Regions from separate parts of the Mycobacterium sp. NTMscope_MAC_269 genome, predicted to be linked through region 2. Evidence: predicted binding sites of a transcription regulator. Region 2 holds the regulator's gene; each other region holds the start of a gene.
What was found. Region 2 encodes LexA, which represses DNA repair genes until DNA is damaged. Its sites were predicted from a motif close to CGAACANNTGTTCG; they were not measured.
Positions count from the first base shown of each region.

Region 1: ruvC (crossover junction endodeoxyribonuclease RuvC) is a predicted target of LexA. The motif match lies at 1,669-1,682, and genes of this name have one in related genera.
Region 3: cofD (2-phospho-L-lactate transferase) is a predicted target of LexA. The motif match lies at 3,245-3,258, and genes of this name have one in related genera.

Region 1 is NZ_OZ335668.1:934,559-939,490, forward strand. It holds gene ACZ50Z_RS04770 (DUF4247 domain-containing protein) at 1-376, opposite strand, end outside; gene ACZ50Z_RS04775 (DUF2617 family protein) at 373-888, opposite strand; gene ACZ50Z_RS04780 (DUF4178 domain-containing protein) at 908-1,519, opposite strand; gene ruvC (crossover junction endodeoxyribonuclease RuvC) at 1,701-2,255, shown strand; gene ruvA (Holliday junction branch migration protein RuvA) at 2,252-2,860, shown strand; gene ruvB (Holliday junction branch migration DNA helicase RuvB) at 2,857-3,918, shown strand; gene ACZ50Z_RS04800 (hypothetical protein) at 4,038-4,727, shown strand; gene ACZ50Z_RS04805 (DUF1304 domain-containing protein) at 4,827-4,932, shown strand, end outside.
Region 2 is NZ_OZ335668.1:821,189-826,120, forward strand. It holds gene ACZ50Z_RS04080 (LGFP repeat-containing protein) at 450-2,675, shown strand; gene lexA (transcriptional repressor LexA) at 2,685-3,383, opposite strand; gene ACZ50Z_RS04090 (LysM peptidoglycan-binding domain-containing protein) at 3,677-4,171, shown strand; gene nrdR (transcriptional regulator NrdR) at 4,324-4,788, shown strand; gene ACZ50Z_RS04100 (peroxynitrite isomerase) at 4,834-4,932, shown strand, end outside.
Region 3 is NZ_OZ335668.1:65,461-70,392, forward strand. It holds gene ACZ50Z_RS00305 (Eco57I restriction-modification methylase domain-containing protein) at 1-535, opposite strand, end outside; gene ACZ50Z_RS00310 (coenzyme F420-0:L-glutamate ligase) at 564-1,922, opposite strand; gene cofD (2-phospho-L-lactate transferase) at 1,919-2,968, opposite strand; gene ACZ50Z_RS00320 (WhiB family transcriptional regulator) at 3,359-3,697, shown strand; gene ACZ50Z_RS00325 (metallopeptidase family protein) at 3,720-4,142, opposite strand; gene ACZ50Z_RS00330 (DUF3499 domain-containing protein) at 4,331-4,774, shown strand.

The sequences.
Region 1 (4,932 bases), 110 kb from region 2:
CGGGGGTGAATCCGGGGCCGAGGAAGATGAACGCGCCGTGGCTGTAGCCGGCGCTGAGCGGCTCGACGCGGATGCTGCACGGGTGGGTGCCGTCGGGGCCGACGATCACGATGTTGTTGCTGTAGCGCAGGTATTCGGTGTTGCCGTTGTCGGCGCGCGCCTCGGGCCGCGCGTATGCGACGAGCGCGTCGGCCGTCTGTCGGGGCGATCCGCTGCACTGGTAGCGTGTGCCGTTCACGTCGTGGGCGTACTCGTGATAGTGGCCGGCGACGTAGGACGCGATGTTCTTCTGCAGCAAGATGATTCCGATCAGCAGGCACACCACGGCGCCGGCCGCCAGCAGGCCGGCGATCACGAACAGGCGGGTTCGGCTCACGGTTGCCACCGGCTCGCGGTGTGCACCACCGTCCCGCCGGTGCCGACGGGATGCCCCGGGTACAGATGCCATGTCTGCCAACGCCATCCGGCGCCGTCGGGTTCGGCGGCCAGCACGGTCAGCGCGGCGTCGTCGCCGGGGAATGTGCCACCGAGCCAGCCCGGTTGTCGGGCGCAGCGGGCGCGCAGGTCGCGCGCGAGGCGGCGGAAGGCCGCCTCGTCGCGGGTGTCGGTGCGCGATTGCAGTCGGTAGCCGGGGGCATCGGTGCGTTCGGGCAGGTCGGCCCCGAGGCCGCGGGCGGTGCAGGAGACCTGCTCGGAGAACCGGCCCGCGGCGTGCTCGACCGCGACGACGTGCGACGCACCGAGCACCCCGAGCAGCAGCGCCCCCGCGCCGCCGGGGTGGTCCAGGCGGCAGGTGGCCAGCGGCGGCGGGACGGGCGCGTTGAGCGCGAGTCCCAGCCTCTCCCCGGATACGTCCGCCGGGGTCACGGCGAGCTGATGAAGGGGCACCGGCCTGACCTCGCGCGCGTTAGGCGGGGCTGGGCGGGGGCGCCGCGTACACCGTGAGTTCGCCGGGCGACACGGACTTGCCCGTCGACACCTCCCACGGCATGTCCGCGGCCCAGCGCTCGAAGGAGAGCAGGACCGTCTCGTCCTCGTTGGTGCAGTCCACGAATTCCATCTCGCCGCCGGCCGGCAGCCCGGTGGTGCCTTCGGTCGTGTAGGAGGCGCGGCCGCGTTCGGTTTCGTGAAACATCACCCCGTCGACGACGTAGGGGTCGCCGGGGCGCAGCGGCACGTCCTTGCGGGTGACCCACATCGCCAGTTCCAGCCGCCCGTCGTCGTCTTCGACGCTGAACCAGATCGGCTGGTCGCCGCCCTCGAGCAGATGTTCCCACCAGACGAACGGTCCCTCGCGGAAGGTGACCGATCCGCGCACGATGTAGTCGGTGCCGCCGAAGCTGACGATGGCGCCGGGGCCGAGTTGGCGCGGCCCGAACTGGGGCATCGCGTCCGACGCGAGCGGATCCGGGCGGCCTGGGGGCTGGGCGCGTTGCTTGGGGCGCCGCAAAGCGATGACGAGCACGACGATGGACGCGATGAACAGCACGATGGCGAGCATGACCAGCAGAGATCCCATGCGAGCCTCCCGTTGCCACAATGCTTGAGCGAACGTGGGCTAAAGCTAACAGCTTTTGCGCGGGTTCGGCGCGGTAACCTCGCGGCCCGGGAATCGGCGGCACCGCCGCGTGTCGCACCCGGGGCCGTCGGTGCCGGCCGCTAGGGTATCGAACAGCTGTTCTACTAGGTGGGAGCGGGTAATGCGGGTGATGGGCGTCGACCCCGGCCTGACCCGGTGCGGGCTGTCGGTCGTCGAAAGCGGGCGCGGGCGCACCGTCGTCGCCCTCGACGTCGACGTGGTGCGCACGCCGTCGGACGCGCCGCTCGCCGAGCGGCTGCTGACCATCAGCGACGCCGTCGAGCACTGGCTCGCCACGCATCAGCCCGACGTCGTCGCCGTCGAGCGCGTGTTCTCCCAGCTGAACGTGTCGACCGTGATGGGCACCGCCCAGGCCGGCGGCGTGGTCGCGTTGGCGGCGGCCAAGCGCGGCATCGACGTGCACTTCCACACCCCCAGCGAGGTCAAGGCCGCGGTCACCGGCAACGGCGCGGCCAACAAGGCCCAGGTCACCGCGATGGTCACCAGAATCCTTGCGCTGCAAGCCAAACCGACACCGGCGGATGCCGCCGACGCGCTGGCGTTGGCGATTTGTCACTGCTGGCGGGCGCCGATGATCGCCCGGATGGCGGCCGCCGAGGCGCTGGCCGCCGAGCAGCGGCAGAAGTACCAGGCCAAGCTGAAGGCCGCCCGATGATCGCCGCGGTGCGCGGCGAGGTGCTCGAGGTGGCGCTCGATCACGTGGTGATCGAGGCCGCCGGCGTCGGTTACCGGGTGAACGCGACGCCGTCGACGCTGTCCACGCTGCGGACCGGGACCGAGGCACGGCTGATCACCGCGATGATCGTCCGCGAGGATTCGATGACGCTGTACGGCTTCACCGACACCGACACCCGCGACCTGTTTTTGACCCTGCTGTCGGTCTCGGGGGTCGGGCCGCGCCTGGCGATGGCGACCCTGGCCGTGCACGACGCCGGCGCGCTGCGCCAGGCGCTGCACGACAGCGACGTCACCGCGCTGACCCGGGTGCCCGGGATCGGTAAACGCAGCGCCGAACGGATGGTCCTGGAGCTGCGGGACAAGGTGGGTGCCGGCGCGGCGGGCGGGGGAGCGGCAGGCGCCGCCGGCGGCGGGCTCAATGGCCACGCGGTCCGCGGGCCGGTGGTGGAGGCGCTCGTCGGACTCGGGTTCGCGGCCAAGCAGGCCGAAGACGCCACCGACAAGGTGCTGGCCGCCGACCACGACGCAACCACCTCCGGTGCGCTGCGCGCCGCACTCTCGTTGCTGGGTAAGTCCCGATGACCCCCGACGACCTCGGCGACGACTGGTCGGACCGGGACGTCTCGGGCGCGCTGGCACCCGGCGAGGGTGACATCGACGTCAGCCTGCGGCCGCGCTCGCTGCGCGAGTTCATCGGTCAGCCACGGGTCCGTGAACAGCTGCAGCTTGTGATCGAGGGGGCCAAAAACCGCGGCGGCACACCGGATCACATCCTGCTGTCCGGTCCGCCGGGGCTGGGCAAGACGTCGCTGGCCATGATCATCGCGGCAGAGCTCGGCTCCTCGTTGCGGCTGACGTCGGGCCCCGCGCTGGAACGCGCCGGGGATCTGGCGGCCATGCTGTCCAATCTGGTCGAGCACGACGTTCTATTCATCGACGAGATCCACCGCATCGCGCGGCCCGCCGAGGAGATGCTCTACCTGGCCATGGAGGACTTCCGGGTGGACGTGGTCGTCGGCAAGGGCCCCGGCGCGACGTCGATCCCGCTGGAGGTGGCGCCGTTCACCCTGGTCGGGGCCACCACCCGGTCCGGCGCGCTGACCGGCCCGCTGCGGGATCGATTCGGCTTCACCGCGCACATGGACTTCTACGAGCCCGCCGAGCTGGAGCGGGTGCTGGCGCGCTCCGCCGGGATCCTGGGAATCGAACTCGGCGCCGACGCGGCCGAGGAGATCGCCCGGCGCTCGCGCGGTACGCCGCGAATCGCCAACCGGCTGCTGCGCCGGGTGCGGGACTTCGCCGAGGTGCGCGCCGACGGCGTGATCACCCGCGACGTCGCCAAGTCCGCGCTGGCGGTCTACGACGTCGACGAACTGGGGCTCGACCGGCTGGACCGGGCGGTGCTCTCCGCGCTGACCCGCAGCTTCGGCGGCGGCCCCGTCGGGGTGTCGACGCTGGCGGTGGCGGTCGGCGAGGAGGCCACCACCGTCGAGGAAGTGTGCGAGCCGTTCCTGGTCCGCGCCGGCATGGTGGCCCGGACCCCGCGCGGCCGGGTGGCCACCGCCCAGGCGTGGACGCATCTGGGCATGGCGCCACCGGCCGGGGCCGCCGGTCTCGGGCAGCCCGGGCTGTTCGAGTAGCGATCCCGACCGTAGGTCCGGCGCGCGCAGCAAACAATCGCGTGGCCCGCGTCGGGTTACATCGTGGCGACGTGGGTAACCAACCTCACAGCAGTAATGCCTCGTGAAGGAGACTGAAGATGAGGAACAGGCGCCACGACTATGAACGCCCTCGCGCGCTGTACATGCCACGTACCCGTGGCGCGCTAACCGGGTTACTCCTGATCCTTTTGGGTGCTTGGGGTGCGTTGGTTCCGTTCTTCGGACCCAACATCGATTGGGCTTACGCCGTGGACCCGGCATGGACCTGGACGGCGGCCAAGGGCTGGCTGGAGGTGCTTCCCGGGGCCGCCGCGGCGGTGGGTGGCCTGCTGGTGCTCCTCTCCGGCAATCGCGCCAACGCGGTCTTCGGGGGCTGGCTGGCGGTCCTGGGTGGCGCCTGGTTCGTCGTCGGTCGCGCGTTCGCCCCGACGCTGGGCATCGGGGACGTCGGTCAGCCGATGGCCTCAGCGGACTTGAAGCGGGCCCTGCTCGAGGTCACCTACTTCACCGGTCTCGGCGCCCTGATCGTGTTCTTGGGCGGGGCCGCGGTGGCGCGCCTGGCGGTTCGCCACGCGCGCGACGTGGTGGCGACCCAACCGGCGCCCGTGGCGGGCGAGGCCGTGCCGGCGGCCCAACCGGCCATGTATGACGAGACCAGCGGCATGACGTCCGCACGGACGGACGCGGTGACCGCGGACGCGGCGCCCCGGGAGCGCGGCGGGCGGGGCCTGTTCCGTCGCCGTCAGGGCGGCGGCCTGTTCCACCGGCACCACCATGCCGGCGTCTAGGCCGTAGCCGACAACGCAAAACGGCACCGGCAGCCCTTGGCTGCCGGTGCCGTTTTGCGCCAAGGTAGACCGAGCAACCGCACCGGCGAGGAGGACGCGATGATCACGACCGCGCTGCTGTTCGCCGCGCTGGCGGCGTTACTGCACGTCTACATCTTCGTGATGGAATCGTTGACCTGGACCTCGCCGCGCACCCGCGCCACGT
Region 2 (4,932 bases):
CGAACACCGTCGGCGCCGGTGCGCCGACCGCGCCCGGCACGCAAAGGCCGACCCGCGATCCGCACGGCGTAGGCCGTCTCGTGCGCCGCCGGCAACGGTGGCGGGCGCAATTCCGCTGGCGAGTCGGTGGTCAGCAAGCGTGCTCGATGATCGAGTCGCGATGCGCTTTGGGCGCGCGATCTCCCGGCACAGGGATGGTCGCGATTCGGCAGTGGCCCGGCATCATTTCGACATCGGTGTGGTATCCCTTTTTGTAAAATTCGTGATTTGACTTCGCATTTCTTGTTGGCTGGAGCAAAGTTATGCGAGCCCGGCGATAAGGCGGATCGTAAGCGGGTCCATTCCCCGCGGAAGAACGGCCCGCTCGCCGGTTATGCAGGTAAGGGCATAGCCGCAGATGGAGCCCTATCCGGAGGCTGGAAGGCTTGGTGAAGGTGCATAGAGGTCACATGCGCAAGCTGATCGGAAGCGCGCTGGTCAGCCTGACGACCACAGCACTAGCCGCCGTATTGCTGGCGCCCGTCGCGACAGCGAGCCCGATAGGCGACGCCGAAGCGGCGATGATGGCCGCGTGGGAGAAGGCCGGCGGCGACACGTCCCCGCTCGGCCCCCGCAAGGGTGACGTCTACCCCGCCGGCGACGGGTTCGCCCTCGACTTCGACGGCGGCAAAATGTTCTTCACCCCGGCCACCGGGGCTAAATTCGCCTACGGCCCCATCCTGGAGAAGTACGAGATGTTGGGCGGCCCGGTCGGCAGCGATCTGGGGTTCCCGGCCATCAACGAAGTGCCCGGCCTGGCGGGCCCCGACAGCAGGGTGATCACCTTCTCGGCAACCGACAAGCCGGTCATTTTCTGGACGCCGGAGCACGGCCCGTACGTCGTGCGGGGGGCCATCAACTCCGCCTGGGACAAGCTGGGCAGTTCGGGCGGGGTCCTCGGTGTGCCGGTCGGCGACGAAACCTACAACGGCGAGGTGTCCTCGCAGAAGTTCAGCGGCGGCCAGGTTTCGTGGAACCGGCAGACCAAGGAGTTCACCACCGAACCGCCCGGGCTGGCCGACCAATTGAAGGGCCTGCAGGTGGCGATCGATCCCACCGCGGCCATCAACATGGCCTGGCGGGCGGCCGGGGGACCCAATGGACCGCTCGGCGCCAAGCAGGGCGGGCAGACGCCCATCGGCGGTGACGGCATCGTCCAGAACTTCGCCGGTGGCAAGGTGTTCTTCACCCCGGCCACCGGCGCGAACGCCCTCGAGACCGACATCTTGGCCAAATACGAGTCCCTCGGCGGCCCCGTCGGCAGCGGCCTCGGATTTCCCGTCACCAACGAAACCGACGGCGGAATCGGCCCGTCCAGCCGGATCTGCACCTTCTCGGCCGCCGACAAGCCGGTGATCTTCCGGACCGCCGAGCACGGCGCGTTCGTCGTGCGCGGGGCGATGAAGGCGGCCTGGGACAAACTGCGCGGGCCGGCGGGCAAACTCGGCGCTCCGGTCGGCGACCAGGCCGTGGACGGCGACGTGATCTCGCAGCAGTTCACCGGCGGCAAGGTTTCGTGGAACCGGGCGAAGAACACGTTCACGACGGATCCGTCCAACCTCGCGCCGTTGTTGAGCGGCCTGCAGGTGTCGGGTCAGAACCAGCCGAGCAACTCGGCCACATCGTCGCACGCCACCACGTTCGGCTGGCATTCGTGGTGGTGGCTGGCCGTCATTCCGGTGCTGGTGCTGCTGGTGGTGTTGGCGTGGGTGCTGTTCGGGTGGCGCCGGCGTCGCTCTGAGGCGGATGAGGCTGCCGGCTATGTGCCCGACCGCGGCTATGACGCGGCCGAGGCGCCCTGGGGCCCGGAGGACCCCGACCTCGCGACCGAGCATTTCGCGCTCGGGGGGTCGCACGAACCCGAGCAGGCGACCGATGGCGCGGGCACCGCGCGGGTCAGTTGGCAGCGTCAGGCGCCGTCGGAGAGCGACTACGGGATCGAGGAGGAAGACCCCGACGCGATCGACACCGATTCCATCCCCGTCGTCTCGGAGGAGATGCTGTCGGAGGCTGACTATCCCGATGCCGAAGCCGACTACACCGACTACACCGACGCCGTTCCCGAGGTCGCCGAGTCCGAGACCGCCGATGACGCCGCCTACGTCGACGCCGATTACGTTGATGCCGGCTATGCGGAGGAGGAGTACGTCGACGACGAGTATCCCGACGTCGCCGTCCCCCGCACCCCGCCCGATGCCGACGCCGTGACCGGCGCCCTGGAAACCGCCGCCCCCGAGGATGACTATCCCGACGTCGCCGTGCCGGATGCGGATGTCGAACCCGCAGACGATTTCGCCGCCGAGCGGGATTTCGTCGCCGAGCCAGGCGAGGCCGCGGCCGCCGCGGCCGGGGCCGGCGCCTTCGCCGGGGCGGCGCAGCGATCCAGCGGACGGCACGCCGCCGCGGACGCCGAAGACAGCTCGGAAAATGGGCTGGCGGGCCCGGATGGGCGCCCGACCATCCACCTGCCGCTCGACGACCCGTACCAGCCGCCCGACGGCTACCCGATCAAGGCGAGCGCTCGCTACGGCCTGTATTACACGCCGGGCAGCGACCTCTACCAGGACACGCTTCCCGAGATCTGGCTGTCCAGCGAAGAGGTCGCGGTGGCCAACGGCTTCACCAGGGCCGACTAGCCCCGGTCGCTAGACCTTGCGGATCACCGTGACGACCTTGCCCAGCACGGTCGCGTCGTTGCCCGGGATGGGGTCGAACGCCGGGTTGTGCGGCATCAGCCACACCTGACCGCCCGCGCGTTTGAACGTCTTGACGGTGGCCTCGCCGTCCAGCATCGCCGCGACGATGTCGCCGTTGTCGGCGACGTTCTGCTGGCGCACCACCACCCAGTCGCCGTCGCAGATCGCGGCCTCCACCATCGAGTCACCCACCACTTTGAGCAGGAAGAGCGTGCCCTCGCCGACCAGCTCGCGCGGCAGCGGAAACACGTCTTCGACCGCTTCTTCGGCAAGGATCGGCCCGCCGGCCGCGATGCGCCCGAGCACCGGGACGAACGTGGGTTCCGGCAGCGCGTCCGATCCGGCCACCTCGGTGGCGGGGGCCGCCACGTCGTCGTCGGCGCCGCGGACATCGACCGCCCGCGGGCGGTTGGGGTCGCGGCGCAAATATCCCTTGCGCTCCAGTGTGCGCAGCTGGTGTGCCACCGAGGACGTCGACGTCAGGCCGACGGCGTCGCCGATCTCGCGGATACTCGGGGGATAGCCGCGGCTGGTCACCGAGGCGCGGATGACATTCAAAATGGTGCGCTGCCGTTCGGTCAGCGCGGAATCCACGGAGTGCAGCCGGCCGCCGGCTCCGGCCGGGGAGATGTCGTTGCTGTCGCCCATGCCACTGAATGTAGCCGCACCGCCGACAAGAATCAAACATGTGTTCGACTAGCGTGTCGCGCGGTGTCCCGCAGCCCGGAAAAGCACCGCCATCGGCCGAATCACAAATGTGTAACTCTTGCGGAGATCGGGTATTTGTGCCTCGTGACAGTGATAAGGGCCGACGGACTTGTCGGTGGTGTGATCTAGCGTTCTGCTCGTGCGACACGCTTCGCTCAAATGTTCGGGTTTCGAACACACAAGCGATTAGAGTCGAACACACGAGCGAGAGCTAGTTGACCGGAGGAACGAAGATGACAGTCATCCACACGGTTGCGCCGCGTAGCAGCAGTCTTCGGCGCCCGATCAACGGACCGGTTCAGGGCGTTCGGTACGGCAGGGACGGCCTGGCCCGGTCCCGCAGGCCCGCGCCGTCGCGGCCGGCGGGCGCGTCGACGCGCTACTACGGCACCGGGGTCGCGATGTCTGTCGCTCCGCACCGCAGGCGCTCCGTCACCTGGGCAACGACGGTCGGCCTGGCGCTGGCCGCCGGGGCGATCACGTTGTGGTTGGGCCTCGTCGCGAACGTAGGGCAGGTCCTCAACGGCGACTCCACGAATTCGGCCGCCCCGGTTCCGGACCGGCTCGCCGTCGTGCGGGTCGACGCGGGGGAGTCGCTGCAGGATGTCGCTCACCGGGTGGCGCCCGACGCTCCGGCCGCCCAGGTAGCCGACCGCATCCGTGAGCTCAACGACCTGAACTCGGCGACGCTGGTTGCCGGCCAAACGCTGATCGCCCCGATCGGCTGACGGTCGTTGTGCGGCAACGGCTCCGGCCCGACGGGTGCCCGCCGCCCTTGGCGCGGCCACGCGGACGGCGGCTCCGTTAGCCGTGCAGGTCAGCGCACAGGTACGCTCAAAGTTCTGCGGTACCTGGTTGTCGGCACGGTGAAGGAGCGGTCATGCACTGTCCCTTCTGCCGTCACCCGGATTCCCGGGTGATCGACTCGCGCGAAACCGACGAAGGGCAGGCCATCCGGCGCCGCCGATCGTGCCCGGAGTGCGGAAAACGTTTCACCACGGTGGAAACCGCGGTCCTGGCGGTGGTCAAGCGCAGCGGCGTCACCGAGCCCTTCAGCAGGGAGAAGGTCATCAGCGGGGTCCGCCGGGCCTGTCAGGGCCGTCAGGTCGATGACGACGCACTGAACTTGCTGGCCCAGCAGGTCGAAGACACCGTGCGCGCCGTCGCCTCCCCGGAGGTCCCCAGCCACGAGGTGGGCCTGGCCATCCTGGGGCCGTTGCGCGATCTCGACGAGGTGGCGTACTTGCGGTTCGCGTCCGTGTACCGCTCCTTCGAGTCCGCGGACGACTTCGAGCGTGAGATCCAGGCGCTTCGTGAGCACCGCGGGGTGGCCACCCCGGGCTGATGACCTCGCCGGGTTGGTTCACGTCCCCCCGCTAGGCTCAGTTGCATGCCCACCGAGTTGCATCCCGACCTCGCGGCCCTGGCCCCACTCCTCGGCACCTGGACCGGTCAGGGCGCGGGCAAGTACCCGACGATCCCGCCCTTC
Region 3 (4,932 bases), 760 kb from region 2:
GCAGAAACTCGCGCAGCGGCGCGGCGTAGGTGACCTGGAGGAGCTCGGCCGGCAGCACCAGGCCCACCCGCCCGCCGTCGCGCACCAACACCGTGCTCGCCACGACGAACGGCACCCACGCGTTGGTCAGCCTGGTTGGGCGCAGGCCCTCGCGCCGCATCAATTCCAGCGCCGGATCGCGGTGCTCCGATGCCCAGTTGCCGAACCGGATGTAGGGCGGATTGCCGGCGACCCCGTCCCAGCCGCCGGCGTCGGCGTGAGCGGCTTCCGCCAGCCAGGTGAACAGGCTGTCGGCGTCGACGGGAGCGAACCGGCGGGCCTTGGCCGCCTCGAGCGCGATCAGCTCGACGCCGTGGGCCCGGTCGGTGAGCGCGGCCAGCTCGCGCAGGATCGCACCGTCGCCGCAGGAGGGTTCGACGATCTTCGGGCCGGCCTCACAAACCCAGCGGGCCAGAAAGCTCGCCACCGGCGCGGGGGTGTAGTAGCCGCCGCGGACCTTGTCGGCCGAGGCCGCCGCCTTGCCCGCGAAGTTCATGGGCTCAGTATCTCGGAAAAACGACGGCTCACTTGCGGATCAGCAGGTCCCCGGGGGCCGCGGCGTCGCGCGGGCCGGCGGGCTCGGCGCCGTAGCCGATGGCGATGGCGCCCAACGGCTCCCAGTCGGCGGGCAGCTCGAGCTCGGCGCACACCAGGTCGGCGGCGAAAATCGTCGAACCGATCCAGCAGCTGCCCAGCCCGCGCACCGCCAGCGCGACCAGCAGGGCCTGCACGGCCGCCCCGACCGCCACGGTGAACATGGTGTGCTCGGCGTCGGTGCGGGCCGCGTCGGGGTAGGAGTGGGCGCCGTCGGGAACGAGCATCGGGATGACGACTTCGGGCGCGTCGTAGAGGATCTGGCCGCGCGCCACCCGGCGCTCGATGGCGTCGGCGGGCTTACCGTCGCCGGCGAGGTCCGTCCGCCACTTGTCCTTCATGCGGTCCAGCAGCCGGGCCCGGGTGCCCGGGTGCTGCAGCCAGACGAACCGCACCGGGCGGGTGTGATGCGGAGCCGGCGCAGTGAGCGCCTCGGCGACGGCCGCCTCCACGAGATCGGCCGGGACCGGCTCGGCGCTGAACCGGCGCACCGAGCGGCGCAGCAGCTGCGCCTCGCGGCGGCCCGCGTCGATCGCCTCGGCGGTGCCGAGCCAGAACAGGTCTTCGGTGCCGGGCCGCAACAGGTGCCGGGCCGTCGAGCCGTCGTCGGTCACGGACAGGCCGCGCACCACCGCCACCGGCATCGCGGTCAATTTGCCCTTGACCAGATCGGCGGCCGCGGCGATCTCGTCGGCGATCGCGACCTCGGTGACCAGCAACTCGTTGCCGTGCTGATCGAGTGCCCCCGAATAGCCGTGCAGCACAGCCAGACCCGCGGCGCCCACCGCCGCGTCGGTCTGGCCGTTGCGCCAGGCGCGGCCCATCGTGTCGGTGATGACCACGGCGACCTCGACGCCGAGCCGCTCGCGCAGCGCGGCGCGCAGCGTGGCGGCGCTGCCGTCCGGGTCGACGGGCAGCAGCGCCAACTCGTCGCGCCCGACGTTGGACCCGTCCACGCCCGCGGCGGCCTGCACCAGCCCGATCCGGCTCTCGGTGATCAGGGTCTTGCCCTTGCGCGCCAGCACGCGCACGGCCTCGTCGTCGACCAGCTTGCGCCGCAACCGGTCGCGCTCCTCGGGATCGCGGGGCGCCGGCACCAGCCGGCCTTCGCACTTGGACACCGCCTTGCTGGTGACCACCACGACGTCGCCGTCGCGCAGCCACGGAGCCGCCGCGGCGACGGCCGCGCCCAGATCGTCGCCGGGCCGGAATTCGGGCAGACCGGCGACGGGCAGGATCTCGATGGCGGCGGCGGTGCCGTGTTCGCCGGGTGCGGACGCCCGAGTCATGGGCGCGACTCCTCCGCATCGCTTCGCTCTGCATCGTCGCCCGCGCGCGGGCTCACCCCGGCCAACTCCAGCCCCGCGCGCACCATCTCGGCCGTGGCCTTCGGGTCGGTCATCACCAGCGGCACCGAGCGCACCGCCACGCCCTCGATGTCGGCGCCGTCGCCTTCGCTCACCAGCCAGCCATCCAGGATGCCGGTGCCGCGGCGCGCGCCGTAGTGGCGGCCGACGGCTTCGGCGGTGGACTCGACGCCGATCACGGACAGGCAGGCATCGGCCATGCCACGCAACGGCTTTCCGCCGATGATCGGCGAGTAGCCGACGACCGGGGCCTTCGCCGCGCGCAGCGCGCCACGGACACCGGGGACGGCCAGGATGGCGCCGACGCTCACCACCGGGTTCGACGGGGCCAGCAGGATGACGTCGGCCTCGGCGATGGCCGCTGTGGCTTCAGTTGTGGCCGCTGCCTTTTCGGCGCCGACGAAGGCGAAGCTGTGCGTGGGCACCTGGGCGCGGTAGCGCACCCACCACTCCTGGAAGTGGATGGCCCGCCGGCTGCCGTCGTCGGGATCGGTTATCACCACGTGCGTCTCGCAGCGGTCGTCGGTGACGGGCAGTAGCCGCGCGCCGGGTTGCCAGCGGTCGCACAGCGCCGTGGTGATCTGTGACAGCGGGTAGCCGGCGTTGAGCATTTGGGTGCGCACCAGGTGGGTGCCCAGGTCGCGGTCGCCGAGTCCGAACCAGTCGGGCTGCACTCCGTAACGCGCCAATTCCTCTTTGGCGTGCCAGGTTTCGTCGCGGTGCCCCCACCCTCGCTCCGGGTCGACACCTCCACCTAAGGTGTACATGCAGGTGTCCAAATCGGGGCAGACTCGCAGTCCGTGGATCCAGGCGTCATCGCCAACGTTGACGATCGCCGTCAGCTCGTGACTGCCGGCCTCGGTGTCTGGGCGCCCTTGCGAGTGAAATTGACCCAGCCCGAACAACTGTTGAATCCCCAGCAGGAACCGGGCGCCGCCAACCCCACCGACCAGGACGGTGACCTTCACTTGAGCCTCACACAGCACGACAGTACTGCCCGACGACCGTGCGGTGGCGGGCCCGTCGCGCCTGCCTCAAAGTTGGGGCTGCCCACCACTTGTGGGGAAGATGTGGGCTATGTGATCAACACGCCGACGGCCCAAGGCAACAGAAACGCCGAAATTCGATCACGAGATGGTATGGAAATGCGCCGAAGTGCTTGACCCGGCAGATCAACCCGTGTCTAATCACATCAGTGTCATTTCCCGGTTGGCCGGCCGACTCCGGTGTCGCAGACCGAGATTCGATCACTTGTTCGAATTGTCTGTACATCAGAACAGTGGGAAATCAATCACTCTTTCTCAAATCAAGCTGAGGAGGCGGACGACCGTATGTCATACGACACTTTTCGAGGCGCAATGGCGAGCACGCCGCACAACCCAATCGACTTGCCGCCGGCCCAACCCGCCCGGCCTCATTTGACCGTGGTTCCCGATGCGCCAGTCGCATTCGAGCCCGAGCCGTTGCCGGCGCCCGCCGCCGACCAATGGCAGGATCGGGCGCTGTGCGCCCAAACCGACCCCGAGGCCTTCTTCCCGGAAAAGGGCGGCTCCACCCGCGAGGCCAAGAAGATCTGCCTGGGCTGCGAGGTGCGCCACGAGTGCCTCGAGTACGCCCTCGAGCATGACGAGCGCTTCGGGATCTGGGGCGGTCTCTCCGAACGCGAGCGCCGCCGCCTCAAGCGCGGCATAATCTGAGAGGCGCTTGGCGCAACGTCAGTTATTCGTCGTCGATCGTCGGATCGATGACCGACGGTTCAACGTCGAGATAGATGGCGACCTGCGCGACCAGAATTTCGTGCAGCAAGTCGCCGAGTTCAACGGTATCCTTGGCTCTCCGCTCAATTGGCTTGCGGAACAGGACAATTCGCGCCCGCGTGGAGTTGCCGCGGATGTCGACGCCGGCCGGGATCAACCGCGCCAGGGGGATCGGCCCGTCGGCGATCACCTCGGCCGGCCACTGCACACTGTCGGGATCCTTGGCCGCGATCCGCGGAATCTCGTCGACCGCCACGTCGAGCTCGGCCAGCCGATCCTGCCAGCTCCGCTCGATGGGTTCGTAGGCCTCCAGCACCGCCATGTCGAACCGCTCGGCACGGCTGCGCCACCCCGGCACGCTGGCGGGCAGCAACGGGCCGCGCATCTCGCGACCCCTGCGGAAGAGTCGATGCCTGGCCGGTCGGCGCGGAGCCGATCCGTCCGAAAACCGATCTCTTCGCGGGGAACTGCGCGAATCGCCCACGCGCCGATGGTAACGGTTACACATCGGCGGCCGCCCGGTTGCGCGTGTCCGGCCCTTCGGCGGCGTTTGCGCACGATAGCCTTTCGAGCGTGAACGTTCCCCGTCGCTGTTGCCGGCCCGGGTGCCCGCACTACGCCGTGGCGACCCTAACGTTCGTCTATTCGGACTCGACGGCAGTCGTCGGCCCGCTGGCGACCGCTCGGGAACCGCATTCCTGGGATTTGTGCGTCAACCACGCCGGCCGCATCACCGCCCCCCGCGGATGGGAGCTGGTGCGCCATGCCGGTCCGCTGCCCACTCATCCTGACGAGGACGACCTGGTCGCCCTGGCCGACGCGGTTCGCGAAGGAGGGTCGGGGGAGCGCGGCGTGCCCTACGGCGGCACCGCATCGCCCGTGAGCGGCTTCGCCGATCCGCACATCCATGGCGGCTCCCAGGCCACCGCGCCCAGCAGCAGTGTGCTCGCGCCGCCGGAACACCGGTCCGGGCGGCGCCGCGGGCATCTGCGCGTGTTGCCCGATCCCAGCGACTAGCCACGATGGTGGCGACCCGCTGCGCCCGGCTACGGCCTTTAGTGGCGACCCGCTGCGCCCGGCTTCGCCGCGCTTGCGATCGCCACGGCCGCGCTTGCGATCGCCACGTCCCAATGGTGGCGACCCGCTGCGCCCGGTTTCACCGCGCTTGCGATCGC